2 regions of the Corynebacterium sp. NPDC104732 genome follow, and region 1 is predicted to be linked to the other one. Evidence: riboswitches for the same ligand, from Rfam matches in the RefSeq annotation. Region 1 holds a riboswitch; the other holds the start of a gene.
What was found. A riboswitch is a leader RNA that binds a small molecule or an ion and turns the genes downstream of it on or off. The one in region 1 is predicted to bind cobalamin.
Positions count from the first base shown of each region.

Region 1 (15,935 bases):
CGAGTTCCCGAACCTGGGCGAGAAGCCACTGCCTGCCGAGCTGCGCGTCGAACCAGCCGGTGTGCGCCGGTGGGCTGCCGAGTTCGAGGCGCTGCGTAACCGCTCCGACGCCTTCCTGGAAGCCAATGGCAAGCGTCCGCTGATCGGCATGATTCCGATTGGTCCGCTGGCCAAGCACAATGTGCGCACCGGTTTCACCGCGAACTTGCTCGCGTCCGGTGGTATCGAAACTTTGAACCCAGGTCAGCTTGTTGCTGGCACTGACGAGTTTGCGGCTGCTGCGAAGGAAACCGACATCGTGGTGGTGTGTGGCACTGACCAGGAGTATGCGGCTACGGGTGCGGACGTCGTTAAGGCGCTGCGTGAGGCCGGTGCTGGCACTATCTTGGTCGCTGGCGCGGAGAAGTCCTTCGCGGACGCTGAGGTTAAGCCGGACGGCTACGTCAACATGAAAATCGATGCAGCCCAGGTTCTGGCTGAGCTGCTGACCAAGCTGGGAGCGTAAGGAAATATGACTACTATCCCGAATTTCGCTGAGGTGCCACGCACTTCCGACGCGGCTGCTCAGACTGAGCCCCCTGCTGATGGCCAGGTTTGGTCTACGCCGGAAGGCATTGACGTTAAGCGTGTGTACACCCGCTCCGACCGCGACGCGGCCGCTGCCGAGGGACACCCCATTGATTCCTTCCCTGGTATTGCGCCATTCATGCGTGGCCCATACCCAACCATGTACACCAACCAGCCATGGACGATTCGCCAGTACGCTGGTTTCTCCACTGCAGCCGAGTCCAACGCGTTCTACCGTCGCAACCTAGCGGCTGGTCAGAAGGGCCTGTCGGTCGCATTCGACCTGGCTACCCACCGCGGTTATGACTCTGACAACGAGCGTGTGGTCGGTGACGTCGGTATGGCCGGCGTGGCTATCGACTCCATCCTGGACATGCGCCAGCTGTTCGAAGGTATCGACCTCGGCAACGTGTCCGTGTCCATGACCATGAACGGCGCTGTGCTGCCGATCCTCGCGCTGTACATCGTGGCGGCCGAGGAACAGGGCGTGACCCCGGAGCAGCTTGCCGGAACCATTCAGAACGACATTCTGAAGGAGTTCATGGTTCGTAACACCTACATCTACCCGCCGAAGCCATCGATGCGGATCATCTCGAACATCTTCGAGTACACCTCGCTGAAGATGCCTCGCTTCAACTCCATCTCCATCTCCGGCTACCACATCCAGGAGGCGGGCGCTACCGCTGACCTCGAGCTCGCCTACACGCTTGCCGACGGCATCGAGTACATCCGCGCGGGTAAGGAAGTTGGCCTGGACGTGGATAAGTTCGCTCCGCGTCTGTCCTTCTTCTGGGGCATTTCCATGTACACCTTCATGGAGATCGCTAAGCTGCGCGCCGGCCGTCTACTGTGGAGCGAGCTGGTGGCTAAGTTCGACCCGAAGAACCCGAAGTCCCAGTCGCTGCGTACCCACTCCCAGACCTCTGGTTGGTCGCTGACCGCACAGGACGTCTTCAACAACGTCTCCCGTACTGCGATCGAGGCGATGGCCGCGACCCAGGGCCACACCCAGTCGCTGCACACCAACGCTCTGGATGAGGCACTGGCTCTGCCGACTGACTTCTCGGCTCGTATCGCTCGTAACACCCAGTTGTTGCTGCAGCAGGAGTCCGGCACCACCCGTCCAGTGGACCCGTGGGCTGGTTCCTACTACATCGAGTGGCTGACCAATGAGCTGGCTAACCGCGCACGTAAGCACATCGAAGAGGTTGAGGCTGCGGGTGGCATGGCACAGGCAACCGTCGAAGGTATTCCGAAGCTACGCATTGAGGAATCCGCTGCCCGTACCCAGGCTCGTATTGACTCTGGCCGCCAGGCCCTCATTGGTGTGAACAAGTACATCGTTGAGGAAGACGAGCAGATTGAAGTTCTCAAGGTGGAGAACTCCAAGGTGCGTGCGGAGCAGCTGGAGAAGCTGGAGCGCCTGCGTGCCGAGCGCGATGAGCACGAGGTGCAGCGCACCCTGGATGCCCTGACCGCCGCTGCTGCTACTGAGGAGCGCGAGCCGGGCGATCTGGAATCCAACCTGCTGAAGCTGGCCGTGGATGCCGCCCGCGCCAAGGCTACCGTTGGTGAGATCTCCATGGCTTTGGAGAAGGTCTTCGGCCGCCATGAGGCTGAGATCAAGACCCTGTCCGGCGTCTACAAGGACGAGGTCGGAAAGGAAGGCACCGTGTCTAACGTTGCCAAGGCCATTGCCATGGCCGACGCTTTCGAGAAGGAAGAGGGCCGTCGTCCTCGTATCTTCATCGCCAAGATGGGCCAGGATGGCCACGACCGTGGTCAGAAGGTCGTCGCATCCGCCTACGCTGACCTCGGCATGGACGTTGATGTTGGACCGCTGTTCCAGACCCCTGCGGAGGCAGCTCGTAGCGCTGTCGACGCTGACGTCCACGTGGTGGGCGTGTCCTCCCTGGCAGCAGGCCACCTGACCTTGGTTCCTGCACTGAAGGAGGAACTGGCCAAGCTGGGCCGCGAGGACATCATGATCATCGTTGGTGGTGTGATCCCACCGGGTGACTTCCAGGAGCTGTACGATATGGGCGCTTCTGCGATCTACCCACCGGGCACCGTCATCGCGGAGTCTGCGATCGACATGATGACAAAGCTGTCGGCCAACCTGGGCTTTGACCTGAACGTCGACGCCTAATACAGCCTCAAACACCAGCAATCATTCGGGGGTGGCGCACAGTGCGTCGCCCCCGCTCGCTTTTCGACGCCACTAGGAGCGCACCCCATAATGTCCAGCAACTTCCTCGAGCATTCTCTCGGTTCCCTCACCACGACCGCGGGCACGGACGTCGGCATGGCGGTTGCCCCGGAAGCAGTTAAGCGTGCCCGTCGGCGCATCGACGTAGACCAGCTGTATGAGGCTGTGCTGGCGGGGAATCGCACCCAGATGGCGCGGGCAGTGACCCTGCTGGAATCTACGGCCCCGGCACACCGCGTTTTGGCACAAGAGCTGCTGGTCAAGCTGCTGCCGCACTCCGGAAACGCACTCCGCGTCGGCCTCACCGGTGTTCCTGGTGTAGGTAAATCCACCACGATCGAGTCACTGGGAATGAAGCTGATCAAGGAGGGCCACAAGGTAGCGGTCTTGGCTATCGACCCCTCTTCCACAAAGACTCGTGGCTCCATCCTGGGTGATAAAACCCGGATGGCAAAGCTGTCCGCCGAGGACAATGCGTTCATTCGTCCGTCGCCGTCCGCCGGCACCCTTGGAGGTGTGGCGAAGGCGACGCGGGAATCTATGGTGGTGTTCGAGGCCGCGGGATTTGACATCATCATCGTGGAGACCGTTGGTGTGGGCCAGTCCGAGGTGGCGGTGTCTCAGATGGTGGATGTGTTCTGTTTCCTTGCGCTCGCGGGCGCGGGAGACCAGCTCCAGGGCATTAAGAAGGGCGTGCTGGAGATGGCTGAGATCGTGGCCATCAATAAGGCCGACGGGCCGAACCTGAAACAGGCGAAGCGAGCTGCCCGCGAGCTGGCGGCTGCGATGCGGATGGTGCGTCCCGAGGATTCCTTGTGGCACCCACCAACAATCACCATGTCAGCTGTGGAGCATGAAGGGCTCGAGGAGTTCTGGGGTCACGTTCAGGAGCACCACAAGGTGATGCGTGAGTCCGGTCAGTTTGAGCATCGTCGCCGGGAACAACAGGTGGGTTGGATGTGGTCGATGGTGCATGAGACCTTGTTGCAGCGTCTCAACACTAACCCGGATGTGGTGGCAGCCCGTGAATCCGTGGAAACGCAACTACGGCACGGCGAGATTACTCCTACGCTGGCTGCGGAGGAGATCTTGCGTGCCTTTGATGGAGCTACTGGCGACTAGGCTGCTTGGGCGCAGTGCTGGCAGGTAGTTCCTGGTGGTGCCGCGCCGAAGAGTCGCATCATCTGTCCTGGGTTAAACCAGGTGTGGGGGCTGATATTGATGCGCGGTGTTCTGTGCGGGTCGATGTGTTTCGGGGGCCGCCACAGCAGGTGGCCTGTTTTGGAACAGTAGGTCCACCACTTGTCGGGGTCTTCCTGAGCATCGTCGGTGTTTCGGTGGGTGGCGTGTCCGATGAAGGTGAGATTGTCGCCGGCTGACCGTCCGCCGTACCGCCAGGCGCAAATGTGGTGGATTTCGCACATGGCTGCCGGCAGGTGAGAGCCCGGCGTCATGTCACCACCTTGGGCTGCGACGAGTCCGAGGTAGGCGTGGAGGTCTGCAGTTCGTTTGAATTTCCCGAGTTCGATCAGGTTGCCGGTGCCTTCTTCTAGGAGGGCAAGAAAGGCGTTTTTGTCAGCTCCGAGCCTAATCAGGTCGGGGATTGGCAGGAGAGTGCCTACGTCTGTCGCAACGGGCCCTGCAGCGTGGACGAGCTGTTCGATAGACATGGTGGCGACGACTGTCGAGCATCCTCTGGTGGGAGTCATAGCTCCACCCGGCCCCAGGGCGCATTTGAGTGCTGCGACAAGCGCGTCGTGACGGCGTTGCCCGGCGAAGCGGTCATCGTGGTCTTTTTCTCCAGCCGGGAGCAGGTCACCGGGGCCAGCGTAGTCAGCGAACAGCCTGCTCAGCAGGGCGTGGAGCTCCGGTGTTGCAGTGACGTAGAGGCTAGACATCAGGTCAGCGCCCTGGCGGGACAGTGTGGCGTCGCGAAGCTTGCGGCGGTTGTCGTCGGCTGGTTCAGAATCCGCGGCGAGTCCTTGAAGGATTTTTTGGCCAGCCGACCGGAGGTCGTCCGGAGCAAGCTCGGTGGCGAACCCTGCCATCATGGCTTCGACATGGGCGCGGACCTCGGCGGTGATGTCGTCGGGCAACGCCGCCATTGTCTTGGATATTTCTACAGCGGATTCGACGCCGAACAGCCCTTCACGCATTCCTTGTGCAGTATGCGGGTGCGCGGCCGGGGAGGTGTCGGGACTACCGAGAAACGGTGGCTTTTCAAAGACGTCCTCAGCGATGCGTAGGTAATTCCGTAGTTCGGCTCGGGAGAACCTCCCGACATGCCTGAGTTTGTTTGACCCTCCTGCCGTCCTCGGAAAAACCTCGCGTTCGTTGACTAGCTCCCGGAGGGCGTACAGGGTAGTAAGTTGGGCGAGTCGCTCTAGTTCGCGCGTAAGATCGAGAATCTGCCACAACTGTTCAGCATCCATGGCATGATGTTCGAGCACGTCAAAGGCTGCCCGTTGCGCCGCTATCGCGTCCACGAAGCCTTGCTTGACCTGCTCTAATGTGTTCATGGCCCCATTATAAAAATTGGGCCGGACACAACCGGAAGAAAACTAGCACACCTGTTCGAATGAAGTTTAAGTACAATGGGCACCATCTGCACCCAATAACAAAGGAGTTCAATCATGGCTGACCACGGCCCCAACCCTTATGTCCTGGATATCGAAAAGGCAACCACGGATAACGAGAATTTCCGTGACACCCTCTGGACCGGCAAGCACCTGCAGATGACTGTCATGAGCATCCCTGCCGGTGGCGAGATTGGCGCTGAAGTCCACGATGATCACGACCAGTTCCTCCGCGTCGAGGCTGGTAAGGGTCATGTGATGATCGGCGCCGACGAAAACAACCTCGACATTGATCAGGTCGTGGAGGACGACTGGGCTATCTTTGTCCCGGCCGGCAAGTGGCACAACGTGGTCAACGAAGGCGACGAGCCACTGAAGGTCTACTCAATCTACGCCGCCCCGGATCACCTCCCAGGCACCGTCCACGCCACCAAGGAGGACGCGGACAACGATCCGAACGAGCAGCACTAGGCTTATCGACGCAGTACCATCCCCATCTCTGTGACCTGCGGGTCAGTGGTGGGGATTTGCCGTGTTACAGAGAAACCGAACCTCTCATAGAGCCGCTGCGATCCCGGGGTGGTCGCTTCCAAGTAGACCAGCCCTGTAGCGCGCTCTAATCCGTGCCTGAGCAGCCTCGAACCGACACCTTTGCCCTGAGCTGCGGGAGAGACCGCCAGTGCGTAGAGATACCAGTGCGGTTCGGTGGGGTGGTAGGACATGGAGCGGGCGTCGCGAAGCAGCATGCGATAAGCGTCGCCACCATACATCGCGACGTAGCTAGGGAAGTGGAACCAGTGGTCGTCGTTTGGGAGATTCCAGCAAGCGGCGCCAACGAGTGTCGTGCCATCGAAGCACAGGTCCACGACGCCCTCGGGAACAAACTCCACTGCCAACTGGCGCTCGAAGATAGGGGCCATGTCTCCGGCGCGGTTTACCGGACCACATCCTTGAAAGTAGCTCCGAAATGCCGCATCGTCCGCGAATACCTCTGCCATCAACCGCGCAACGTGAGGAATATCCGAACGCTCAGCTTCACGAATCATAACCGCAGGCTACCACGGGTGCGGGCGGTAATCCTTTAGAAAGCAGCCGTAGAGGTCGACGCCATGTTCGCCTTGCACGATCGGATCGTACACGCGGGCGGCGCCATCTACCAGATCAAGTGGGGCGTGAAATCCTTCCCGCGCGAGGCGTTCTTTCACGGTGTGTGGGCGCTCGTCGGTGATCCAGCCGGTATCCACCGCCGTCATGAGGATGCCGTGTTCAAAGAGTTCCCCCGCTGCCGTGCGCGTGAGCATGTTGAGCGCTGCTTTGGACATGTTGGTGTGCGGGTGTCCTGGGCCTTTGTATCCCCGCCCGAACACTCCCTCCATCGCGGACACATTCACGATGTATTTTCGCCGGGCCGTGGCGGCCTCCAGCGCGGGGCGCAGCTCGTTCACGAGGATGAACGGGGCGGTCTGGTTGCACAGCTGCACCTCCAGCAGCTCAAGCGCATCCACATCGCCAACGACGGCCGACCAGGAGTTGGCGCTACCCAGATCTGGGATGAGGCCACCGGCGTCCACAGCGGTACCGTCGGCAATGCGCTCCAATGACGCTGCGCCACCTGACAGTGCCGCTAGCGCCAGCTCCTGGGCATGCGCGGTGCTCGTCCCGCCAGTGAGGGCAGCCGGGTGCAGTGCGGCGGTATCGCCTATGGACAACACCTTGACCTCGCTAGCCGGGCCTTCCAGTGGTGCGGATTCAGCTGCGACCAAGCCGGAATACGCGCCAGGTGAGCGCCGCACCGTTTGCGCGGCATTGTTAATGAGGATGTCAAGAGGCCCCGCCGCGACCACCGACGCCGCAAACTCACTCACAGCGACGGGGTTTCGCAGGTCAATGCCTACGATGTGGAGCCTGTCCAGCCAGTCTGCACTGTCACCGACCGCTGCGAACCGACGGGCCGCATCGCGCGGGAAACGGGTGGTGATGGTGAGGTCGGCGCCGTCGCGAAGCAGCTTGAGCGCAATATACATCCCGATCTTCGCCCGCCCGCCGGTGAGCACCGCCCGCCGGCCTGTGAGGTCTACCCGGGCGTCTCTGCGGGCCCGGTTGTCCGCTGCGCAGTCGGGGCACAGTTGGTGATGAAACGAATCGACCAGCGTGTACGGCTGTTTGCACACATAGCAGTTCTGCGATCGGTACAGCTTCCCGGCCCAACCATGTGGGGTGGCGACAGCTCCTCGTTCGAGAACGACGGGTTCGGAACCCGCGGGGCGCACGAGGATCCCGGCGGTTTCGTCGTCGATACGCTGCGGGTTGGCGGTGGCGGTGCGCGCGAGCACGGCAGCGTCTGCTTTACGACGCCGCTGCTTGGCCGCCGCCCGCCGCTGGCGCTTGACCTCCTTGAAAAGCTTTCCGACAGCCCGTTGCAGCGTCACAGAATCCGGGGAAGTGGGATCCAACGAGCCTGCTTCCTCAAGAACGCGGAGGCAGGTACGTAAATCAGCGGGGTCGATACTCATAGATTTAAGACTATAGTCGTGGCATGAGCGCATTATCACCGGCAAAGATTGCAGGGGCTGCCCTCGTCGCGGGACTCACACTAGGTACCGGCGCGGGCCTGGCCACGTTCCTATCCATCGACCCACCACAACGCGCTGACTACGCGATATCCGCTCCCACCCAGCGGGGGATAGCGAACACCCAAGTCCACGACCCTGACAATGTGCTGAGCGATGAAGACGAAGCGCGCATGCTGCGGGACGCCGAGCGCATCGAAGCACCCACCACGGTGCAACAACTCCACTACATCGTCTTCGCGCGCAACAAAGACAACGTCAATGACTCCGTCGAGAACTTCCTCCGTGACCACCACCCAGACCTCATCGGTGACGACCATTTCGCCGACGGCACCTTGTTTGTCGGGGTTGGGTTAAATCCGCGACAGGCGTTCGTTTTCGCAGGTGAAGACGTCGCTGATGTGCTCGATCTGCGGTCTGGCAACCACCTCGACGCGGCTGTCAACGCCATCAAGCCAGGAGTGAAGGACGGCAACATCCCTGCCGGGCTGTTCGCTGGGGCTAATGAAGCCTCCGACATTGCTGGCCTCGCCGAGGCTCGCTACGACAATGCTGTCGAGAACCGCGTCGGTGCTGGACTCGGTGCCGGGGTAGGGGTCGGTGGCGTCGCAGCTGCCGTCGTCGGTATCGGAGGGGCCGCACGTCGCAGCCGCGAAATGAAACTGGCCAAGGCCCGCGAAAACCTCGCCTTTATTTCAAAGGAGTACGGCTCCTTGGGGCAGCGCCTTGATGGCATCGACATCCGCGCCAATTCGCTCACCTCACCGCTCGCTCACGCCACGATGCGCGACGAATGGGCAGAGGTTCGCGATCGATTCCTGACCATGCACAGCCAAGTGGACAGCTTCGGCGGTCTCACTGCCTCCGACGAGCCGAAGCAGATCCTCGCCAACGCCGACCGAATCAACACCGCCGCCGAGACCGCACGGCAAGTAGGCACCGCGGAGCAGAACATCGATACAATTTTCCGCATCGAGCACGGCGACGTCGATGTTCGGCAGGTTGAGGCCACAGCCCTACGCTCCGACATTGTCGCAGCTCAAGCCGAGGTTAAGAATACCAACTCCGGGCTGTACCAGAGCCTAAGCCAAGCCCGCGCCACCGCTGACGCACTGGTAGATGAGCCCGCTGCCCCTGACTTCCTGGAGCGATACACCGGGCTGCTGAAGGATTACCAGGCAGCCCTCGCGGTACTAAAGGCTCAGCAGTTTAGCGATGCCAAAGAAGTGGAGCAGCTCCGAGCCCCCAAGGTCTACGAGCGTGACTACCGCCCGGGCTACGGCTACTCGGACTTCGTGCCGTTCTGGGCCATGCAAAGCTGGCACAACAACAACGTCGCTGCGCAGCAGTCCTCGTCGAGCAACACGAACACATCATTCAGCTCTGGGTTTTCCGGGGCAGGGGGCTCGTCTAGTTTCTAAACGCGCGCCTTGTGGGCAGCTTTTACCAGCACCTCTAGGCTGGCAGTCGTCTCCTCCCAGCCTCGGGTTTTGAGGCCACAGTCAGGATTGACCCAGAGCAGTTGGGGATCAATGGAATCGAGTGCTGCCTCTAGCAGTTGATCCACTTCCTCTTGGCGCGGCACACGAGGGGAGTGGATATCCCACACACCCGGACCAATGCCCATGTCAAAGCCGGATTCCTTGAGGGCTTTCAGCACTTGCATACCGTTACGGGCAGCTTCGATACTGGTAACGTCTGCGTCGAGGTCGCTAACTGTATCAATGAGTTCATTGAACTCGGAGTAGCACATGTGGGTGTGTATTTGAATATTGCTCGGTGCATCACCCGTAGCCAGACGGAAACTTCCCACGGCCCACTTAAGGTATGCAGCCTGCTTTTCTTTGCGTAGTGGCAGTAATTCTCGAATAGCCGGTTCATCGACCTGGATGATTACTGCACCCGCTGCAATGAGATCAGCTATTTCATCGCGTAGGGCAAGCGCTACCTGATCAGCGGTATCACCAAGCGGTTGGTCGTCCCGCACAAAGCTCCACGCCAGCATGGTGACCGGGCCGGTGAGCATGCCTTTCACTGGCTTGTCTGTGAGGCTTTGGGCCACATTGTACCACTGAACAGTCATTGGTTCGGTGCGTCGTACATCGCCGTAGATGATCGGAGGACGTACGCATCGGGAACCGTAGCTTTGCACCCAGCCGTGGCTAGTCGCAATATACCCCTGCAGTTGCTCACTAAAATACTGCACCATGTCGTTTCGCTCTGGCTCGCCATGAACTAGGACATCCAGCCCCAGTTTGCTCTGAGCCTCAATCACGGTGGAAATTTCGTCGACCATGGCTTGCTGGTACTCGGCGTCGGTAAGTTCTGCGACACGCCACTGCGCCCGGGCACGCCTAATCTCCTGCGTTTGTGGGAAAGAGCCGATAGTCGTCGTCGGAAGCGGTGGCAAGTCGAGAGTTGCGAGCTGCGTTTGCCGACGCTCCTCCCGCGATGCTCGTTGCCGATCAGCATCCGTTACTGCTGCAATTCGTTCCCGAACCTGAGCATCATGCGTCAACTCCGACTGCGCGCGATCCTGCAATGCCGTTCGCGCCGCTGCAAAAAACTCCGAGACATCTTCGCCCTGCAACGCTGCTGCAAGTGCAGCCACTTCGGCCACCTTTTCTTTACCAAAGGCTAGCCAATCTTGGATCTGCCCAAGATCCTCCTTATCAAGGCTATAAGGGACATGGAGGAGGGAGGCGCTGGTGGACACCGCGACTGGGCCTCGTGCAGCCAGTTGTTTCAGAGTGTCAAGTGCCTCATCAAGATTAGTACGCCACACATTGCGGCCGTCCACCACACCGGCAACCAGGAGTTCCTCACCAGTCCAATGCGGCAGCTCCGCCGAGCCGGCAACAAGATCAACACCGATTGCGGTGACCCCGGTTCCGCTGAGTGTCTCCACAGCCTGATCACCGTCTTCAAAATAGGTTTGAACCAGGATCTTCACTGCGGGCAGGCTACCCCCGAGAGTTTCATAGCCTGCTCGCACCCGGCTAAGCACCGCTGCCGGAAGATCAGTGACCAAAGCTGGCTCATCAATCTGCACCCATTCGACACCACTACCGCCAATACGCTTGAGGAGCTCACGGTAGATAGCGAACAGCTCCTCCAGATGATCAAGCGGATCAGATCCATCGGTGGTACGGGCAAGATTGAGATAGGTTAAAGGACCGATAATCACAGGTCGGACTGCAACGCCGAACTTGTCGATTTGATGCCGGAGATCGGCCAAGAACGCATCATCGTCTAGCGAAAAGACAGTATCAGCAGACAGCTCGGGCACAATGTAGTGGTAGTTAGTATCGAACCACTTAGTTAATGCCGACGCCGGAAAATCTACCGATCCCCGTGCTGTGGCAAAGTAACGATCGATAAAACTAGGCAGCGCGTCTCCTTCGTAATCCGCAATAGTGGATACGCGGTGGGGGAGGACTCCAAGTAGCGCCGTGGTGTCAAGTATCGCGTCATAGAACGATTTACCTGCAAAAGGAACCGCCTCGATTCCCGCAGCAAGCAAGTCAGCCGTGTAGGTGTCTGTGAGTTGCGTCGCCACCTCGGCTAGTTCATCGCCAGAGATTTTCTTGTTCCAGTAGCCTTCAAGGGCTTTTTTCAATTCACGATTAGGGCCAATTCGTGGCACACCAGCAATGGTCGCGTGGAAGGTCATAATTCTCTTGATCCTCGTCAGTCGAATTTGTCGGACAAATAACCCAGCGGCAGGTAATCGGACTTAACACGAAGAGTCTGGGAGACAACCACAGAGTTTTTCGATGCATACCGTTGCGGGACAGCTCCGGATTCTCACCGGATTCCCCTGCTTTTTACCGCACAATCTCCACACGTTCCCTAACAGGGGTGATGTGGCGCATTGTGTTGCAAAACACTGGTGAAGCAAATTAGAACACTAGACAGCTTAGTCTGTCAAATGTGGGGTGCTTGGTTTGCAGATCTACACACAACGGGACCCACATTCAGAGCCAACTATCAGAGTGCGCCTTGTTATGCCGGAAAACCGGGAATGCCATCTCCAACGCAAGATCGATCACCCCCCACAAAACCCGGGAAGCGTTCCCCGGGTTTTGGCGATTTTTCAGGCTTCACACCTGCTATTTCACTGATTTCGGCCCAAGATCCGGGGAATGCTTCCCGGGTTTTAGCAAGAAACTTCGGGGCCATGACGGGTAAAGTGACAACACAAAAGCGCCGCCCGGGCACACATTTTGCTACTTAACGCAAAAACCCCAGTTCCGAAGAACTGGGGTTTTAAAAACTGTGCCCGAGGGGGGACTTGAACCCCCACGTCCATTAGTAGGACACTAGCACCTCAAGCTAGCGCGTCTGCCATTCCGCCACCCGGGCTGGGTGTTTGTCAGCCTCTCGGCTGGGCACTCGTAAACAATAGCCCGACTAGACTTGAATTAACAAATCAGCAGGTTAATTGCACTTTGTGGTAGGTTTGTCTGTCATGTTCACCCATCCGTCGAAAGTGCCGCCACGTATGCGGTCATGGGCGTGGTTTGTTCCGGAGCACCCACCGGAAGCTGCTCCCATTCTGTCTGGCCAACAGCGTGGTTTTCAGGTTGCGTTAACGGCTCTCGGGAGCCACCGCCGGGCCGTTATTGCCCTGGCCATCGCGTGGTTCTCGTCATCGATGATGTCCGCACTGATTTCTCGGATCGTGGGTTTCGCCGTGGACAAGGTGGTACCCTTTGCAGACATCACGCTGCTAGTTTCTTCCGTCACGGCAATCGTGCTCACGATGACGATCATGTTCTTCGTCGACGCAACAGGTGATTCGCTCACCACGCTTTCCATCAGCCGGGTGGCGCACGACATGCGGTTGGAGCTGGTGCAGCGACTCGTGAGGGGACACAGTTCTAAAACCCCGGGCGAGATCCTCAACACTGTTGACGAGGATGCCCAACAGGTGGGGGATGTTAAGCAGATCCTCAACTTCCCGCTAGTGATGGTGGGCTATCTAGCGTCGACCATTATCATCGTCGCGCAGTTTTCGTGGCAGCTCGCATCGCTGATGTTCCTCGGCGGTGTCGGCACTGCGGTTGCAAGCTATTTCACTGGTAAAGCGATCGCGAAGATTTCGCGGTCTCGTCGCGCCGCCGAGGCTGCGTCAATTTCGCTGGCGACGGATTACGCCCAGGGCTCCCGGGTGCTCAAGGGGTTGGGCGCGGTGGAACGAGCCGAGGAAAAATTCACCCAGAAAGCAACGGACGCGCTCAGCCTGATGCTCGACGACGCCCGGATCTTCGCGCTCACCAACTTCCTCCGTCAGCTCATCCCGTTGCTAGCGAACATCGCAGTGTTGGGATGCGCGGGCTGGTTCGCAGTGCGAGGAAGCATCACTCCCGGTGAGTTCTTCACGGTGACGCTGGTAGCACCCCCAGCGCTAACGGTAATGGGTTTTGCATTGGGGTTCCTCACCGACTACTGGGCACGCGCCGTCGCTAGCTCAGGCCGGGTGCTGGAGCTGGCCGAGACCACTGCCATCACCGCGCAGCATGGCGACCTCATCACTCCGACACGCACCGGTCTCGAAGTGTGGCTAACGGACACTCCAGCGGCCCGCGACGCGGCACGGAGCGAGCTCGCCACCATGGCCGCCATCCAAGTGCCACACAGCGCAAACATCTTCGAGGGCACGCTCGCGGACAACATTGATCCGACCGGCTCTGCCACCAAGGTCAAGGAAGCACTCGAGGCCGCGGCCTGCGAGGACATCATCCGACGCCTCGGTGGATTCAGCCCGAATGGTGAGCTGCCGGAAGCTGCGATTGGCGAGGCCGGACTGAACCTGTCTGGCGGCCAGCGCCAACGAGTAGCTCTCGCACGCGTCCTGGCGCTCGACCCCGACGTGCTCGTCCTCGATGACCCAACAACCGGCCTGGACGCCGTCACGTTGGACAACGTCGCCTGCGCCACGAAACAGCTGCGGGAAGGAAAACTCACCATTGTTTTGACCACGTCCCGCGGTTGGGTGAGCGTGGCCGATCGGATCGTGAAGAAAGGGGAGCGATAGATGGCAGATTTCCAGCATCCGGCGTCGTTAAACGAGTGCGGCCGTTATCTCGGCAGCCTCCCGTCCCGCCCGAGGCGCTCCTGGTGGCTGCTGGCCACAGTCGTGTTCGCCGTGACGCTCACCGCCATGATGGGCACCTCCGTGGCGATCGGCAAGCTTGTCGACGCCATCACCGGCCGCTCCTTACCCCTCATCGGGACCGGGACGAACGCATACGTGTGGCTCATGGCGCTCATTGCGCTCGGGCTGACGCTGGAAGCTGCTGGCCGCGCGCTCGCCCAGTGGGTAATGCTCTCTCGCGCCCGACGACTCAGCGTTGACCTGCGCATTTCTGCTATGTCAGCGACGCTGCGGGCACCCATTCCTACCATCATGGAGCTGGGTACCGGCAACGTGATTTCACGGCTGACCAAGGACATTGACACCGCAATCCGCATGGTCAACGCCATTGGCTCGCGGGTGGTCATCACCGCGCTGATGTTCCCCTTCACCTTCGTTTCCCTCGCGTTCGTACATTGGAGCTACTGCATCGCGTTTGTTGGTGTGGGCCTGCTGCTGTATCCCGTCGCGGTACGTAACATCGCGCTGCTTCCAGCTGCCTCAAACAAGGTCGCCGACGCCGACGCAACGCGCAACAACCAGCTGCTGGACACCATCCGTGGCCTGCCGACGCTGCGGGCCCTGGGGCTAGAGGAGTGGGCGCACAACCGCTTGCAGCGTTCCTCGTGGAATGCGGTGAATACCACGGCCGCCCGCGAACCCCTGTTCAATAGGCTGACGATGCACGGAACAGCTGCCTACGCGCTGCTCGTGCTCAGCGGCCTCCTGCTGTCCACGCTCCTGGTCCACCGCGAAGCCTTGACCATCGGGGAGGCAACCACCGCGATGCTGTTGATCTCCCGCATGGAAGTGCACCTGTTCAACGTGATGTATTTCTCCGGCGAGATCCAAAACGCCTTGACCTGCCTGGGGCGCGCGGTAGCCCTGGCTCAGCTGCGCACCACCTCTGAAGCCAGTGACCCCGCACCGATCGACGCCTGCCCTGATGTCGAGATCCGAGACCTCGAATTTTGCTATCCCGGTGGCGCGCCCGTTCTGTCCGACATCACCATCACGTTCCGCGGCGGCACCACCACCGCACTCGTCGGTGCTTCCGGTGCCGGGAAATCCACGCTTGCGGGGCTGATCGCCGGATTGCAACGGCCAACAACCGGCCAGATCCTGGTCGGCGGCGTCGATACGGCCAGCGTCCCCGACAACTGGACCGCCCGCCACGTGGCCCTCATCAGCCAGGAAGTGCACCTGTTCGCCGGCACGCTTGCCGACGACCTCCGCCTCGCCGCCCCAAGTGCCTCCGATTCCCAACTGCTCGAGGCCTTGGAAAAAGTGGGTCTGATTCCAGGAACCACACATTGGCACCGCTGGCTCCCGGCAGGGCTCGATACCAAGGTCGGTGCCGGAGCTGAAGAACTCTCTCCCGAGGTACAGCAGCAGATTTCGCTGGCGCGCATGATCTTGCTCGACCCACCAGTGCTCATTATGGATGAGGCCACCGCCGAAGCCGGCAGTGACAACGCCCGAGCTTTGGAACAGGCAGCCACGAAGGTGGCGCGCGGTCGCACCTCACTCGTGGTGGCGCACCGGCTGGATCAAGCCCGAGTTGCGGATCGGATCATTGTGATGGAGCAGGGCCGGATCATCGAGGACGGCACCCACGACAGCTTGCTCGCGCTGGGTGGAAAATACGCACAGCTGTATGAGAAGTGGGAATCTTAGGTATAAGGGAAGTATGACTTCCTACATTGATTCTCGTTTTCCCGGCCCTGATCCTTACGCACCTCTAGGGGATAAACCCAGCTTCCCCTTGAGCTCCTCCGACTTCGTTGACGGTGGCACCTTCAAACCTGAGCAGCTCGGCGGCAACGATGTCTCGCCTCAGCTGCAGTGGTCTGATCTGCCTGAAGGCACCAAAT
Region 1 is NZ_JBVJNS010000001.1:88,235-104,169, reverse strand. It holds gene ACZ6ZO_RS00490 (methylmalonyl-CoA mutase family protein) at 1-505, shown strand, start outside; gene scpA (methylmalonyl-CoA mutase) at 512-2,716, shown strand; gene meaB (methylmalonyl Co-A mutase-associated GTPase MeaB) at 2,807-3,898, shown strand; gene ACZ6ZO_RS00475 (HNH endonuclease signature motif containing protein) at 3,895-5,295, opposite strand; gene ACZ6ZO_RS00470 (cupin domain-containing protein) at 5,410-5,823, shown strand; gene ACZ6ZO_RS00465 (GNAT family N-acetyltransferase) at 5,826-6,398, opposite strand; gene ACZ6ZO_RS00460 (SDR family NAD(P)-dependent oxidoreductase) at 6,408-7,865, opposite strand; gene ACZ6ZO_RS00455 (DUF5129 domain-containing protein) at 7,889-9,343, shown strand; gene metE (5-methyltetrahydropteroyltriglutamate--homocysteine S-methyltransferase) at 9,340-11,595, opposite strand; cobalamin riboswitch at 11,627-11,772, opposite strand; tRNA gene ACZ6ZO_RS00445 (tRNA-Leu) at 12,202-12,287, opposite strand; gene ACZ6ZO_RS00440 (ABC transporter transmembrane domain-containing protein) at 12,394-13,962, shown strand; gene ACZ6ZO_RS00435 (ABC transporter ATP-binding protein) at 13,963-15,738, shown strand; gene ACZ6ZO_RS00430 (YbhB/YbcL family Raf kinase inhibitor-like protein) at 15,752-15,935, shown strand, end outside.

Region 2 (15,935 bases), on a different contig from region 1:
GGCCACGACTACGGCCATGCACCCGAGAATCACGGCGGAAATCGCTCGAAACCCGTCATTACCCTGAAACGGTTCGGAGGAAACGAGCGCAGCGACGAGGAAAGACGAGATGAGCGTGAATCTACTCAGCATGTCGGGCCAGGATTTCATGAGAGTATTCTTTCGGCCAATCAGAACCAGAAATTCGGCTACTTAACTGGTTCCGTAATCTCCAGCAGAACGCCGCCAGCATCCTTCGGGTGCACGAAGTTGATGCGTGCGCCGCCGGTGCCGATCTTTGGCTCTGGGTAGAGCAGGCGGACGCCTTGGGCGCGCAGGTGCTCGGAGAGTGCGTCCATGTTGTTGGTGCGCAGGCACATCTGCTGCAGGCCTGGGCCTTTCTTGTCGATGAACTTGGCGATGGTGGACTCTTCGTTCAGTGGGGCGAGGAGCTGGATCATGCCGTCGCGCTCGGTCTTGTCCTTAGGGCCGATCATGGCTTCGCGGACGCCTTGTTCTTCGTTGACTTCTTCGTGGTGGTTGACCCAGCCGAATGCGGTGCGGTAGAACTCGACGGCTGCATCGAAGTCTGGGACAGCGATGCCGACGTGGTCGAGGCAGGTGACGTACTCGTGTGGGATTTCGATTGCTGCAATATCAGACATGACATCAAGTTTAGTCCCGGGCAGATCGCTATGCTGGAAAACATGATTATTGCGTTTTCTGTTGCCCCCGCGGTGACTAATGAGTCTGCTGACATGGCTGATGCTGTCGCTGAGGCTGTGCGGGTGGTCCGCGAGTCTGGCCTTCCGAATGAGACGAATGCCATGTTCACGCTTATTGAGGGGGAGTGGGATGAGGTGATGGGCGTCGTGAAGCGTGCTACTGACGCTGTGCTCGCGGTGAGCCCGCGCGCCTCCCTCGTGCTTAAGGCGGACATTCGGCCTGGTTATGAGGGGCAGCTGATGCGGAAGGTGGCGGCAGTAGAAGAGCGTCTCCGTGGCTAATTTCGTTGATCTGGCAGAGGTAAAGGCCCGCGCGGAGGCCAAGCAGGCCGCCACAGGTGGGGACGTCGCGACCGCGACCACGCTCACGCAGGAGAATTTTGAGGCGACCATCGGCCTGTCCATGAAAGTGCCGGTGGTGGTGCTGGTGGGTACCGCGCGCAGCCAGGACTCAGAAGAGCTGCGGCACAACCTATCGACGCTCGCCGCGCAGGCAGGCCGCAAGTGGCTCTTCGCTTACGTCGACGCCGACACCACACCCCAGATCGCGCAAGCGTTCGGTATTCAGGGGCTGCCGACCGTCATTGCACTTGCCGACGGCCGTCCCCTAGCGAATTTCCAGGGTGGTCAACCCCTGGAAGCGCTGCAACAGTGGACAGCGGCCGTGGTCGGGGCCGCGAAACTACCCGGCCTTGGGGAGCAGGAAGAAGATCCCCGCCTGGTAGAGGCTGCCGCGTTGCTGGACTCGGGCGAGTTCGAGGCGGCTATCAAGGCCTACGAAGCGATCCTGGCCAAGGAACCCGCCAACAAGGAAGCAAAAGCTGCCCTCGACAACGCGAAACTCGTATCCCGACTCGCCACCGCTGAAGGTGACCCCGTCGCAGAAGCTGCAGCCGACCCTACCAACGTGGACAAGCAGCTGGGCGCGGCTGATCGGGAAATCGCGGTGGGGAAAGTGGAAGAAGCATTTGACCGTCTCATCGAGCTGTTGCCAGATGAGACGGTCAAAAAGCGCCTATTAGAGCTGTACTCCGTATTCGAGCCTGGCGATCAGCGCGTGAAGGCCGCGCGGACCAAGATGGCGATGAAGCTGTTTTAGTAGGTGCTTAGCGCCGTTGATAGGCTGCCTGTAGATGTCAACGGTCGGTTTGGTCGGTGCGGAATTCTTCCATAACTGGTCTAGGGGTCATTAATAACTGAAAAGCTGGTATATGGTGATGTCAATTATAATGTCAGTTATGGTCTGAGTAGTGATGTATACCAAATAGCCCAAAAGGGGTACTTATGAGAAAAAGTTCTCGCATCGTTGCTGGTGCTAGCATTAGCGGCGACACCGTCAGTTTCCGTGGCTAATGAAATAGACCCAGGGGTTATGCAGACCGCTTCAACATTCGATCTCACTCCGCAGGGAAAAGAAGCTCTGGCACTAATCGAAGCCGAGCTTCAAGCGCTCGAGGGGATGACACCAGAAGAGATCGAGCGAATTGCTTCCGACAGCACGGCCCCGCAGTCATATGGGATTCCCTTGCCGGGACCAACCGCGATTATTGGTTGCGTCCTCAATGCGGGTTGGGTATTTCGTAACGGTTCTGATTCCCAGCGCATATATACTCAGCTTGCTGACATTGTGATTGGCTGCGTAGGTATTCCACTTGGGAGCCATGCCACTTTGCTTGTCGCGAAGCAAAACTGGAAATATCGCCAAAAGATAGCTGCAGCGCTAGCTTTAACAGGAATCTCCGCCGCTTGGTTTGGATTTGCTTGCTTCAACAGCAGCCAATTTTACTTTGGCCTGGGTGTGGTTCTTTGAGCGTCACTTCCATGAACTGCCGGAGATGATGCCGATCCCCATTGCGCTGTGTGTTGTTTCTGGCCTGTGGCTTTCACTTAATCAACTTACGGCACAAGATTTCGCACCAGTGACGTCCAGCATTGCTGTATTAGTGTCACTGGCAATCATTGTGGCGCTCGTAAGTGGTGTGAGAAATTTCTGGGGGATCGAGGTTATGGTTGCTGCGGGGGCAATCGTGACATTGTCGCTAGCAAAAAGCGCCAAAATTTCCAGGCATATCTAAAAACAAAGTGTTTTAGCGAGGCAGGAACTGTAGCAGGCTGACGCCAAAAATGTCACCAAGCATATGGGCGATTACCAGCGGGTATATGTTCTTATTTGTCATTTTCTTCCACACGAGGTAGAAAATTGGCCCCACAATAACGCCAATGCAAAGCGCAATGAAAGCGCCCATATAGATGTGGAAAGAAAACCGGACAATAAGGGAGTAAATAAAAGCAACGCGCTGGTATTTGGGGGCAACCGAAAGGCATACGCCGAGGAAGAAAAGCTCTTCATAGAGGCCGTTGAAAAGGGAGTACACGACCAGGGTGGGGTCTGTGAGGTTGGCCCATGGGCCCCAGGAGTTCTCGGCCGCGGCCACATCAGTAGTTACTTCGCCGCCCGTCGGCGCCAGGTAGTACTGGCCGGAAAGGGCAAGGTCCATGCAGAGCCCAATCAGGGCGAACGCTAGGAGAGCGATGAAGGTGCCCCGCACCGAGGGGCGTAGGATCCACTGCCGGAAATTAAATCCCCTCAGATATAGGTAGCCGAGGGCAATCAACAGCAGCGGGACCTGGGTCGCTAGGGCGACGAGATTGTCGTTGGAGGAAAACTCCGGAACTGCGTCTGTGGCAGCGTTCATGGGTTCCGCGGAACGCTGCACAAAACTAGCAGCTGCGGCATAAATGGACGTGCCCCACATGATAGCGGTGACGGCTGCGATATCCCACCATCTCAGGTGATCGAGCCGCCCCCGGTTTTGGTTAATGCTTATAAAAGCCAGCCGTTTTATTTTGGTCTCCTAACTAAGGGTTTTCGTTGCTTATTTTCCCAAAATTATACTGCCGGACATGTAACCGACGAAAACGGCTAAAGCCAAGCACTAAACCAGCTACCTACCCGTCCCAGCGGTACCACTGTGCGGACATCGCCGGAATATGCAGTGTGACGCAGTGCGGGTACCCGTCCCAGTGGCCGTTATCTGCCCACACCGAGAACGGCAGCTCATTTCCGGCGCCTTCATAGACGGAATCGTCGGTGTTGACCACGCGCGTCCAGGTGCCGCCATGTGGCACACCGAGGGTGTAATTCGGTTGGGAGGTGCCACCGAGGTTGAATACACACAGGTAGGTTTGTCCGTCGCTGCCGTAGCGCGCGAAAGCGAGGATGTTGTTCGCTGCGTCATCGCCCTTGATCCAGGAAAAGCCCTCCGGCGTGGTGTCCTGCGAGAACAGAGCCGGGGAATCCTGGTAGACCAGGTTGAGGTCGCGCACCAGGCGGTGGATACCGCGGTGGTATTCGGACTCCCAGCCCTCCAAGTTGTGCCAGTCGAGCGAGTGAGCCTCCGTCCACTCCGCAGCCTGGGCAAACTCTTGTCCCTGGAAGAGCAGCTTCTTGCCGGGGTGAGACCACATGTAAGCAAAGAGGGTGCGCACGCCGGCAGCCTTGTTCCACGCATCTCCCGGCATACGGGTCCAGAGCGAGCCCTTACCGTGGACCACCTCATCGTGGGAGATCGGCAAACAGAAGTTTTCGCTGAACTGGTACACCATGGAGAAGGTGATCTCACCGTGGTGGTAGCTGCGGTGGATCGGATCCTTAGAGAAGTACTCCAGAGTGTCGTTCATCCACCCCATGTTCCACTTCAGGGAGAATCCCAGCCCGCCGGTCGATGTCGGGGCGGTCACTCCTGGCCAAGACGTGGATTCCTCGGCGATGGTCAACACCCCTGGGTGAAGCTTGTGCACCGTGGCGTTCATTTCCTGCAGTAACTGGACAGCCTCTAGGTTCTCTCGGCCACCATACTGGTTTGGTGCCCACTCGCCCTCGTTACGGGAGTAGTCGAGGTACAGCATGGATGCCACGGCATCCACGCGTAGACCGTCGAAGTGGAACTCTTCCAGCCAGTACAGTGCGTTGGCAACCAGGAAGTTGCGGACCTCAGCGCGGCCGAAATCGAAGACGAAGGTGCCCCAATCCTTTTGTTCGCCGCGGCGCCAGTCGGGGTGCTCGTAGAGCGCGCGCCCGTCAAAGCGGGCCAGTGCCCAGTCGTCCTTAGGGAAGTGGGCAGGGACCCAGTCGACGATGACACCGATGCCGCGAGCGTGGAAGGCGTCGATAAGCGCCTTCAGCTGGTCCGGGGTGCCCCAGCGCGCGGTGGGGGCATAGTAGCCGGACACCTGGTAGCCCCAAGAACCGCCGAAGGGGTGCTCGGAAACGGGCATGAACTCGACGTGGGTGAAGCCTTGCTCGGCCACGTAGTCGACAAGCTCGGTAGCCATGTCCTCGTAGGAAAGACCTTGCTTCCAGGAACCGAGGTGCACCTCGTAGACGCTCATCGGCTTGTCTGAGATATCAGCGCGGGCGGCCAGCCAGTCGGAATCCTGCCACTCGTAGGACGAGGACGTGACGATGGACCCGGTGTGCGGAGGAATCTCCGTGCGGCGCGCCAGCGGGTCGGCCTTATCGCGGCGATGGCCCTCTGGCGTCTGGATCGCGTACTTGTACACTGTGCCTTCATCAAGGCCAGGGATGAACAGCTCCCACACACCGGAGGAACCCAGGGACCGCATCGGGTGCTGGGAGGCATTCCAACCATTGAAATCGCCGACTACCGCCACACCAATAGCATTCGGAGCCCACACCGCGAATGACGTGCCTCGGACCCCATCGATCTCGCGGACGTGCGAGCCGAGGGCCTCCCAGAGCCGCTCATGGCGGCCCTCAGAAATGAGGTAAATATCGATTTCCCCCAGAGTCGGCAGGAAGGAATACGGGTCGCGGGTCACCACGGTTGCCTCTGGCCAGGTGATCTCGAGCTCGTAAGTGCCCTCCGGCACGGCGCCTTCGAAAATGTCATTTCCGACGGGGGCGAGTTCGTGGGACACGCCGTCGATAAGCGCGGCGACCTTGGTGGCGCCGATCTGACGGGTCCGAACTACGCCGTCGTGACGCCCGTACTGGGAGTGCGGGTCGTGATGCCGGCAATGCAGCAGGCGGTCTAGGTCAGTCATATCAGCTCCTGTACTCAGTTACTTCGCGCCAGGCGAGGGCCTCGCGCCGCTCTTCCGGGACCTCAGGCAGCACAAAAATGTGCGCGACGTCGTCCCACGGGCGCAGTTCCACATAATTGTCGGAACCCCACGTGTAGCTGGCGCCGGTCACCAGATCATGCACCGGGAAGGTGCCGGTGACACCGAGTTTAGTCAGATCAAGACGCACCGTGGCCCCTTGAGCATTGAAAGAATCAAGGTTCACAACCACGAGGATGCAGTTGCCCGTCAAGGCGTCCACCTTGGAGTAGGCAAGGATCTGATCGTTGTCAGTGTCGTGGAAGTGAATGTTACGCAACTGCTGCAGCGCAGGCTGCTCCCGGCGGATCCGGTTCAGCAGCGTAATGAAGCTCTCCAGGGAGTTCTCGCCGTACACGCGGGGGCGCAGCTCGTATTTTTCCGAATCGAGGTACTCCTCGGATCCTTCCTTCACCGGGACACTCTCGAACAGCTCGTAGCCGGAGTACACGCCCCACAGCGGGGACATGGTGGCTGCCAGCACGGCGCGGATCGCGAACATACCTGGACCACCCTTCTGCAGGGATTCATGCAGAATGTCCGGGGTGTTTACGAACAGGTTCGGGCGGGAGATGTCCGCCATGTTCGCGATCTCAGTGGCGAACTCCGTCAGCTCCCTCTTGGAGGTCTGCCAGGTGAAGTAAGTGTAAGACTGGGAGAAACCAGCCTTGGCCAGGCCGTACAGTCGTGGCCGTCGGGTGAAGGCCTCTGCCAAGAAAATCACCTCTGGGTGATCGACGTGAACGGTATCGATCAGCCACTCCCAGAAGTTCGCTGGCTTGGTGTGCGGGTTGTCCACTCGGAACGTGGTCACGCCCCGGTTGACCCAGAACAGCACCACCCGCAGAATTTCCTCATAAATGCCCTTTTGGTCATTGTCGAAGTTCAGCGGGTAAATGTCCTGGTACTTTTTTGGTGGGTTCTCGGCGTAGGCGATGGTGCCGTCGGGAAGCACCGTGAACCACTCTGGGTGCTCCGCCGCCCACGGGTGGTCGGGCGCGCACTGCAACGCCAGGTCCAGCGCGATTTCGATGTCCAGCTCGCGGGCGCGAGCGATCAGCGCGTCAAAGTCCTCGAGGGTGCCGAGCTTCGGGTGGACGGCGTCATGGCCGCCATCCTTGGAGCCAATGGCCCACGGGGATCCGACGTCCGTGGCCGATGGGGTCAGGGTGTTGTTGCGGCCCTTGCGGTTGATCTCGCCGATCGGGTGGATAGGTGGGAAGTAGACGGTGTCAAAGCCCATTCGCTTCACGCGGTCCAGCTCGGCAGCAGCGGTGGCGAAAGTGCCGTGCACGGGCTTGCCATCCGCATCCCAGCCACCAGTGGAACGCGGGAAGAACTCATACCACGAGCTCACGAGCGCCTTGCGACGCTCCACCCGCACAGTGCTCGTCTGGCCACGGGTCAGCAGATCCCGCAGCGGATGCATGCTCAGGATGCTGGAGACCTCTTTGCTAAAGGCCGGTGCTACGCGGGCCCGCAGATCACCGGTGGAGCGCAAGGAATCAGCGACGTCCTGCAGGGTCTCCCGGTGCTGCTGTGGTGCACCGGCAGCCACCCGCTCGAAAAGCTGGGCGCCGATCTCGATATCATTAGCCAACTCGGCTTCGCTCTGTCCAGCCTCGATTTTCGCCGTGACATTGTGCTTCCATGTGGCGATCGGATCGCTCCACACATCGACGCGGATGGTCCAATCGCCCGGAACATCGGGAACGAAAATCCCATGCACCTGGTCGGGGTCCTCGCCACGGGACATGATGGTACGCATCGTCTTTGCAGCAACAGCGGAATTCTCTGGCCCCTTGACGTTGAGAGTTGCGGAGATCACGTCGTGACCCTCGCGCCACGCCAGTGCGAACACTGGGATCACTTCGCCAACTACCGCTTTGGAAGGGGCCCCGCCGGCCACGTTAGGGCGTACGTCGTCGATGCCGAGTCGTCCGGTCATCACAAATCCTTTCGCGCTTGTACAGTACTCAGTCCAGAGTAGGTGAGCAGTGTCGATCGCACACGGCAACCCAGTTGTGATCCATGATGGTGGGGTGAGCGAATACAACCCAGATTTGATCATTGACTTTGCCGACGTCACCTTTGTGCGGAATAACCGCACGTTGCTGGGGCCACTGTCCTGGCAGGTTGAGCTTGACGAGCGGTGGGTGATCATTGGTCCAAACGGTGCGGGCAAGACCACCCTCATGCGCTTAGCGGGCGCCGAAGAATACCCGTCCGGGGGTAGCGCCCACATCATGGGGGAGCGCGTCGGCAAGACCGACATGCGCGACCTGCGCACCATGATCGGTGTCTCCTCCGCTGCGCTCGGCAGCCGCATCCCCAAGGACGAGACGGTAGAGGACTTGGTGGTGTCCGCCGCCTACGCCATCCTGGGGCGCTGGCGCGAAGAATACGACCAGATGGACTTCGATCAAGCCATGGACATCCTGGAGCGCGTCGGTGCGATGCACCTAACCAAACGAACCTGGGGCACGCTTTCGGAAGGCGAACGCAAACGCGTGCTGATCGCCCGCGCGCTCATGACCAACCCGGAGCTGCTGCTTCTCGACGAACCGGGTGCCGGACTCGACTTGGGCGGTAGGGAAGACCTGGTGGGGTATCTCGGGGAACTTGCCCTGGACGCGGATGCGCCCGCCATTGTCATGATCACCCACCACGTGGAAGAAATCCCATTCGGATTCACGCACGCGATGCTGCTGGACGAGGGGAAGATCGTCGCTCAAGGACTCATTGATGATGTGTTGACGAGCGAAAACCTGACCACGACTTTCCACCAGCAGATTCAGGTGGATCGCATCGACGGCCGATACTTTGCCCGCCGAATCCGTGGGCGGGGTCGCCACCGGGCGGGCTAGAATCGCTAGCTATGGAAGGAATCCGTGGCGCCAAGCTCGCAGCAACAGTGCTCCTCGTCCGCGACAGCGCACTCGGCATGGAAGTGTACGTGCAGGAGCGCGTCGCTGAGATGCCCACGTTCCCCAACACCACCGTTTTCCCCGGTGGTGTGCTCGATGAACGAGACCTCGGTGACGGCGATGGGGTGGAGGCGCAGCGGTGGAGCACACTGCTGCAGATCGAGCCAGCCATCGCGCACGGCCTGGTGATGGCTGCCGTCCGGGAAGTATTCGAGGAAACCGGAATCCTCCTAGCCCGGCACCGCACCGGCGAGCTGGTCTCTGACGCCGTGCAGTACCACTACGCCCGTCCACTACTGGAAAACCACGAACTGGCCTTCACCGATTTCCTCCACGACAACGAACTGACTGTGGCCACAGACCTGCTTTACCCCTTCGCTCGTTGGGTGGGGCCGGGGCCAGTGGCACCGAAGTTTGATGCCTTCTCTTTCGTGGCCCAAGCACCGCTCGGGCAAATGCCAGACGGCGCCACCCGGGAAGCAGCCTCCACCGGATGGTTCCTGCCCTCCGTGATCTTGGGTGGTTGGAAAACTGGGCTGCTGCGCCTGGTTATTCCAACCTGGGCGCAGCTGACCGCCCTCACCGAGTTCCACACCGTGGCGGATTTGGAAGCCTCCCTCATCAACGTGGATATGACGCCGATCATCGGAGACCCCGACGACCCGTTCTTCGATGAATTTTTTCTCTACGGAGACCTGCCGGAGCGATTTTGATCAACCTCGACGAAGCCCGCTACCTCACCTCACGCACCATCGACCCCTGCCCGGAAACCGACCCATTCAAGCGGGCCACGCTGCTTAAGAAAGAACACGGCGAGTTCTCCCGCGCCGTCGCTGAGCTCCTTGATGCCCGCGCAGGCGGGAAACTTCCGACCCACTGGTACGCCGACAGCGACAGCGCCCAGCAAGCCACCCCGCTTCCCGTGGCCCAGGTGAGATTCGACCGAATCCGTGAGATTCTCGGCAGCCCCCGCGTCCACGACGTCACCTGCTCCATCGGCACCGAAGGATCCGCGGCGGCCGGACTTGAGTACTTCGGTTCAGACCTGTCGCTGCCACGCCTGACCATGGCTAGAGCCAACGTAACCGGCCACTTTTTCCAGGCCGACGCCCTGCGCCCGCCCATGACCGCCGATGTGGTCATCGCCGATCCCGCCCGGCGGGCTGGCGGCCGACGCATCACCGCGCCGAAGGACCTGATCCCGCCCCTGCCTGACCTGCTGGCGGCCATTTCCGGGGAGGCAGCCATCAAGTGCGCCCCCGGGATCGATTACACCGCCTGGGAGGGGCTGGTCTCCGTGGTCAGCGTCGACGGCGGGGTCAAGGAAGCGTGCCTTTACACTCCGGGGCTGGCTGGCGGGATCACCCGGGAGGCCGTGGTGATTCGGGGCAGTGGCGTCGATAAGCTCAGCGATGCCCTCCCGGCCGCTGACGAACTCGCCGCGCCGCACGGCACCTACCTTATTGACCCCGACGGCGCGATCGTGCGCGCCGGGCTCGTGCGCCAGTTCGCGGTGCGGGAGGGGCTGTGGATGCTGGACGAGCGCATTGCGTACCTCACCGGCGACCGGATTCCGGAAGGCTACACCGGGTTCCCGATCCTGGAACAGGTGCCGCTGAAGAAATTGAAGAGTGCTCTCGCGTCGTATCAGCCGGGCTCGCTGGAGATTTTGGTGCGTGGGGTGGACATTGATCCGGATGCGCTGCGCAAGAAATTGCGGCCGCGTGGGGAGCGTCCGATGGCCGTCGTGGTGACGCGGATCGGGTCCCAGGGGGTGGCGTTCATCTGTGGGGCGCGCGGGGTAGGATCGTAAAAAACGAAACGGAGGAACGATGCCCGCTATTGTGGTCCTGGTAAAGAATGTGCCGGACACCTGGTCAACAAAGACACTGAATGAGGACTTCACCCTCCACCGCGAGGGCGTCGATGAGGTTATCGACGAAATCAACGAATACGCCGTGGAGCAGGCACTACGCATCCGCGAAGCGAACCCCGGATACGAGGTAATCGCACTATCCGCTGGCCCATTCCGGGCGCAGGAGGCGCTGCGGAAGGCGCTCGCGATGGGGGCGGACAAGGCCGTGCTGCTTTCCGACGCCGCCCTTGCCGGATCCGACGTGCTCGGCACGGCGTGGGCCCTGACCAGCGCGATCAATACTCTGGGTGATGTCCAGCTGATCGTCGCCGGGAACGCCTCGTCCGACGGCGCGATGGGGGCGCTGCCGGGGATCCTCGCGGAGTACCGTCAGATTCCATCGCTCACGAACCTGTCCTCCGTTGCCGTAGCCGACGGCATGGTCTCGGGAGTCAAGGAAGCCCCAGAAGGCTCCTACCAGCTGCAGGCGTCGTTGCCGGCGCTGATCTCTGTGACAGAAAAGACGGACAAGCCGCGGTTCCCTAATTTCAAGGGCATCATGGCTGCAAAGAAAGCCGACATTGCCGTGCTCACCCTGGCGGAAGTGGGGGTCGACCCTTCGCAAGTGGGACTGGCCAACGCCGCAACGGCTGTCACCGCAGCTGAGCCACGCCCGGAGCGCGACGGTGGGGAAATGGTGTACACCGACGGTGCAGAGCGCATCTACCAGTTCATTCAGGAGGCCATCAAGTGACGTACGTACTCGCAGCAGGGTCCCACACCCTGGAACTGATCGCGGCTGCCCAGGTGCTGGGCGATGTCACCGTCGTGTCCTTTGACGAGGAACAGTACCCCGCCAACATTGTCCGCTGCTCCGCCGAGGGGCGCGTAGTGATGCCGGCGGTGGATGCGCTGTCCATGCTCGCGGCCCAGAACCCGCAGCCGATCGTGCTGCTCGCGGACTCCGTGGGCAACGAGATCGCCGGTCGTCTCGCTGCCCGTCTCGCCTCCGGCGTGCTCACCAACGTGGTGGGCATCAACGCGGACCGTACCGCGCAACTGTCCATCTTCGGCGACACCATCTCCGGCACCGCAGCGGTGGGTGGCACCAGCCCGATCTACACCATCCGCCCCGGCTCTGTCACCCCGGTACACCCCGGTTCCGGTGCGGTGACCACCATGGAACTCCCAGCAGCTGGCGTTATGGATGCTCAAGTAACTGGCTTCACCCCGGCTGTTGAGGGGGAGCGCCCTGAACTGGCGACCGCTAAGGTCGTGGTGTCTGGTGGGCGCGGCGTCGGCGAGAGTGGCTTCGCAGAGTACGTTGAGCCGCTTGCCGACGCCCTGGGCGGCGCCGTGGGTGCCACCCGCGACGCGGTCGACGACGGCCAGTACCCAGCTCAGTACCAGGTGGGACAAACCGGTGTGACGGTGTCGCCAGATCTGTACATCGCGCTCGGTATCTCGGGAGCCATCCAGCACACCTCGGGTATGCAGACCTCGAAGAAGATCATCGCTGTGAACAACGACGAAGACGCCCCGATCTTTAAGATCGCCGACCTCGGTGTCGTCGGCGACGTGGAAGACATCATCCCTGAGCTGCTGAAGAAGTTCTAGTGTATTTCGACCACGCGGCCACCACGCCGATCCGCCAGGTAGCGCGAGATGCCTGGCTAGCGGCCTCCGAGTTTCTCAACCCCGCCGGCCAGTACGCGGCGGGGAGGGCGGCGAACCGGGCGTTATCCGAGGCCCGGGAAGCGGTGGCCTCCCTGCTGGACTGCGAGCCGATCGAAGTCATTTTCACTGGTTCCGGTACTGAGGCCGACAACCTGGCCATTCAGGGCCTGTTTCGGCAGTCGGAGCTTAGCCGCGTGGTCTCCACCGAGATCGAACACCCGGCGGTGCTAGAAACCGTGGCGGCCCTCGGCGCGGACGTTCAGATGCTGCCACTTGCCGACGGGCGGGTCTCCTCCTTCGAGCCGCTGTCCGAACCCGCCGCACTGGCGACCTGCATGTGGGCGAACAACGAAACCGGCATCATCCAGCCGGTCCACGAGTTAGTCCAGGCAGCAGGCCAGACTCCCGTGCACGTGGACGCGGTGCAAGCGGTGGGACACATTCCGGTGTCCTTTGCTTCGCTTGGCGCTACAACGCTGGCTGCCTCCGCGCACAAGTTCGGCGGACCGAGGGGCGTCGGCATTTTGTTGGCGCGCCGCTCCGGGGTGGCGCCCACCCTGTTCGGTGGTGGGCAGCAGCGCGGCATTCGCCCTGGCACCGTCGACGTGGCGGGTGCGGTAGCGACCGCGGCGGCCCTGCGTGAGGCTGTTGCAGAGATCGAAACGGAACGGGCGCGGCTGTCGGAGCTGCGCGATCGACTCCGCGCCGGCATCGAGCTTATCGACGGCGCGGTGATCCATTCCACGGGCGATCTCCTGCCCGGGCACCTGCTTGTCTCTTTCCCCGGAGCCGAGGGCGATAGCCTCATCATGCTGCTGGACATGCTCGGCGTGGCGGCGTCTACCGGATCGGCCTGCGCGAGCGGTGTGAACCGGGCGAGCCATGTGCTGCTTGCCATGGGGGTGCCGGAGGATGTAGCACGCGGCGCGCTGCGGCTGACCCTTGGACGGACAACCACGCCGGAGGAGGTTGAGTTTTTGCTCGCCCACTTGGGGGGAGTGGTCCGCCAAGCCCGAGAAGCGGGAATGGCCATCTGATAATCTGAAACCGCTGCAATGTACGGGAATGCCGGTGAGAATCCGGCAGCGGTCCTCGTCACTGTGTTGCTTCTTGAGGCAGGTAACTTCATGCCTGTCGGCGCTGCGCGCGTTCACTGTCTGTTGACAGAACGGGTGGGAAGGACGGGCGCGAGGCAAGAGCGTTGGAGCTAAGCCAGGAGACCGATTGCAGCTGCTTACTCGTATAGGTTCGCGAGATGGACGGACCTAAAGTTGGAAAGAAGATTGTCATGCATATTGCCGAGGGCTTTCTCCCCGTCGAGCATTGCGTAGCCTGGGGAGCTGCTGCTACCCCATTTGTTGTTTACGGTGCTTACGCAGTCAACAAGCAGATCAAGGAACGACCAGAAACCGGCATGCTGTTGGGTGCTGCTGGCGCTTTCACTTTCGTGCTGAGTGCGCTGAAAATCCCATCAGTGACCGGTTCCTCCTCTCACCCCACGGGCACTGGCCTGGGGGCGGTGCTCTTCAAACCGCCGGTGATGGCCTTCATCGGCACCATCGTCCTGCTGTTCCAAGCTATATTGCTGGCGCACGGCGGCCTCACGACCCTGGGGGCGAACGTCTTTTCCATGGCCATCGTTGGCCCGTGGGTGGCGTACGCGGTGTGGAAGCTCCTGGGATCCAAATCCCCTGAGCTGGCCATGTTCTTCGCTGCATTCCTCGGCAACTTTGCCACGTACTGCGTTACTGCGCTGCAGCTGGCGGCAGCCCACCACGCTGCTGGTTTCGCAAACGCTGCCGGGACCTTCCTGGCGCTCTACGCACCAACTCAGGTGCCACTGTCCATCGTGGAAGGCATCGTATCCGTGTTGATCTTCCGCAGCCTGCGACAGATCGCGAAGAAGGAACTGACGGTTTTGGGCATCCCAGTTGCTGCCCCGAAGCGAGAGATGGTGGCAGCCTAAAATGAAGAACCTAGTTTTGGTCATCGTGGCCGGCGTTCTGATCATGTTCCCGATGTTCTTCAATTTCGGTGACCCGGACGCTGAAGAACAATTCGTGGGCACCGACGCGGGTGCGGAAACCTTGGTGGAAGAGGCTAACCCTGATTATGAACCATGGTTCGAATCTGTTGCTGGTGAACTGCCAGGAGAAGTGGAGTCCGGCCGGTTCGCGCTGCAAGCTGGTCTTGGTGCTGGCCTGCTCGGTTATGTCCTCGGTGTGTTCCGTGGCCGTACCCAGCGTGCTGAGGAATCTGCTGCTGTCTAAATGAATGCCCTGGAACTAGCCGCTGCTAGGAGCCGCTGGGCGCACGTGAATGTGGGCGAAAAAAGCCTGCTCATCGTACTGCTGTTTATTGCGATCTCGGTTTCCGGTATCAAACTCGCAGTGATCGCCGCTATCACCTTGGTGATGGCGGTCGCTGCTGGGATCAACTGGAAACTGTACCTGGGTCTGGTCGGGGCCCCGGCGACGTTCATCGCGCTGGGCCTCGGCCCGCTCATTTTCTCCATTACCTCCGGCGGGTTGATCATGGTCCCAGGAGGGGTGGCGCACGCCGGTGAGGTGTTGGCTAGGTCCGTGGTGGGCATGGCTATCACCGTGTTGTTTGCGCTGACCACCCCGATGTCCGAGATCCTCATGTTCGCGCGTCGTCGGCACCTTCCGGAGTCGCTCGTGCACGTCACGGGCCTGATATACCGCCTGGTGGGTGCCCTGGTGGTGACGGCGAAGACGATGTGGGAGGCCCAGGCCGCCCGGCTCGGGCATAGCAGTACCCGCCGGTGGGTGGGTTCGGTTGCGGGCCAAGCAGCGTCGCTATTTGTGCTGTCCTTTGCCAGGGCTCGGGCGCTGCAAGAAGGATTGGAACTGCGGGCGGATCCCACCGCGATGAAAGTGCGTACTGTGGCGCGCCCCGTGAACTGGCTCCGTGCCTGCGGCGCCGTGATTGTGATGAGTTTATTATGTCTGTTCTAGAGACCCGTGACCTGACTTTTTCCCACGATCAGCCTGTGCTGAACGGGGTCGACCTAGCCGTGGTAGCGGGGGAACGCCTCGCGATCCTCGGTGCGAATGGCTCCGGGAAGTCCACGCTGCTCAAGCTGTTAGCGGGGGCGTGGCAGCCTCAATCTGGCACGGTTTTGCTCGATGACACGCCGATGGAGTACACCAGGCGCGGCCGGGACCATGTGCGCCGCAATGTGCAGCTTGTGCTGCAGGAACCCGATGAACAAATCTTCGCCACCACGGTTGCGGAGGACGTGTCTTTCGGCCCCGTGAACATGGGATTGGAGGAGTCGGACGTCGATAAGCGCGTGCGTGAGGCGCTGGCCACCTGCGAAATCACTGGCCTTGCTGACCGCGTCCCCCACCAGCTTTCCTACGGCCAACGCAAACTCGTGGCGCTGGCCGGTGCGCTGGCGATGCAGCCACGCGTCCTCCTTCTCGACGAGCCGACCGCCGGCCTCGACCCCGTCGCCTCCGACCGCCTGCTAGCCACGCTGCTGCAGCTTAACGACGCCGGAACAACCATCGTCATCTCCACGCACGAAATCGACTTCGCCTACGCTTTCGCAGCGTCGGTGGGAGTCCTCGTTGACGGGACGATCCGCTCTGGTGACCGAACCCTCCTTACCGACCCATCGCT
Region 2 is NZ_JBVJNS010000008.1:88,220-104,154, reverse strand. It holds gene ACZ6ZO_RS07655 (hypothetical protein) at 1-150, opposite strand, end outside; gene mce (methylmalonyl-CoA epimerase) at 189-644, opposite strand; gene ACZ6ZO_RS07645 (thiamine-binding protein) at 687-986, shown strand; gene ACZ6ZO_RS07640 (co-chaperone YbbN) at 979-1,803, shown strand; gene ACZ6ZO_RS07635 (hypothetical protein) at 2,050-2,514, shown strand; gene ACZ6ZO_RS07630 (hypothetical protein) at 2,501-2,779, shown strand; gene ACZ6ZO_RS07625 (CPBP family intramembrane glutamic endopeptidase) at 2,792-3,460, opposite strand; gene glgB (1,4-alpha-glucan branching protein GlgB) at 3,654-5,771, opposite strand; gene ACZ6ZO_RS07615 (alpha-1,4-glucan--maltose-1-phosphate maltosyltransferase) at 5,773-7,776, opposite strand; gene ACZ6ZO_RS07610 (ABC transporter ATP-binding protein) at 7,826-8,695, shown strand; gene ACZ6ZO_RS07605 (NUDIX hydrolase) at 8,707-9,468, shown strand; gene ACZ6ZO_RS07600 (THUMP-like domain-containing protein) at 9,462-10,568, shown strand; gene ACZ6ZO_RS07595 (electron transfer flavoprotein subunit beta/FixA family protein) at 10,588-11,364, shown strand; gene ACZ6ZO_RS07590 (electron transfer flavoprotein subunit alpha/FixB family protein) at 11,361-12,227, shown strand; gene ACZ6ZO_RS07585 (cysteine desulfurase family protein) at 12,227-13,324, shown strand; cobalamin riboswitch at 13,324-13,530, shown strand; gene ACZ6ZO_RS07580 (energy-coupling factor ABC transporter permease) at 13,576-14,253, shown strand; gene ACZ6ZO_RS07575 (energy-coupling factor ABC transporter substrate-binding protein) at 14,255-14,557, shown strand; gene ACZ6ZO_RS07570 (CbiQ family ECF transporter T component) at 14,558-15,265, shown strand; gene ACZ6ZO_RS07565 (energy-coupling factor ABC transporter ATP-binding protein) at 15,253-15,935, shown strand, end outside.
Region 2: it holds a riboswitch for cobalamin, as region 1 does, so the genes downstream of both, ACZ6ZO_RS07580 (energy-coupling factor ABC transporter permease) here and metE (5-methyltetrahydropteroyltriglutamate--homocysteine S-methyltransferase) in region 1, are expected to answer to the same signal.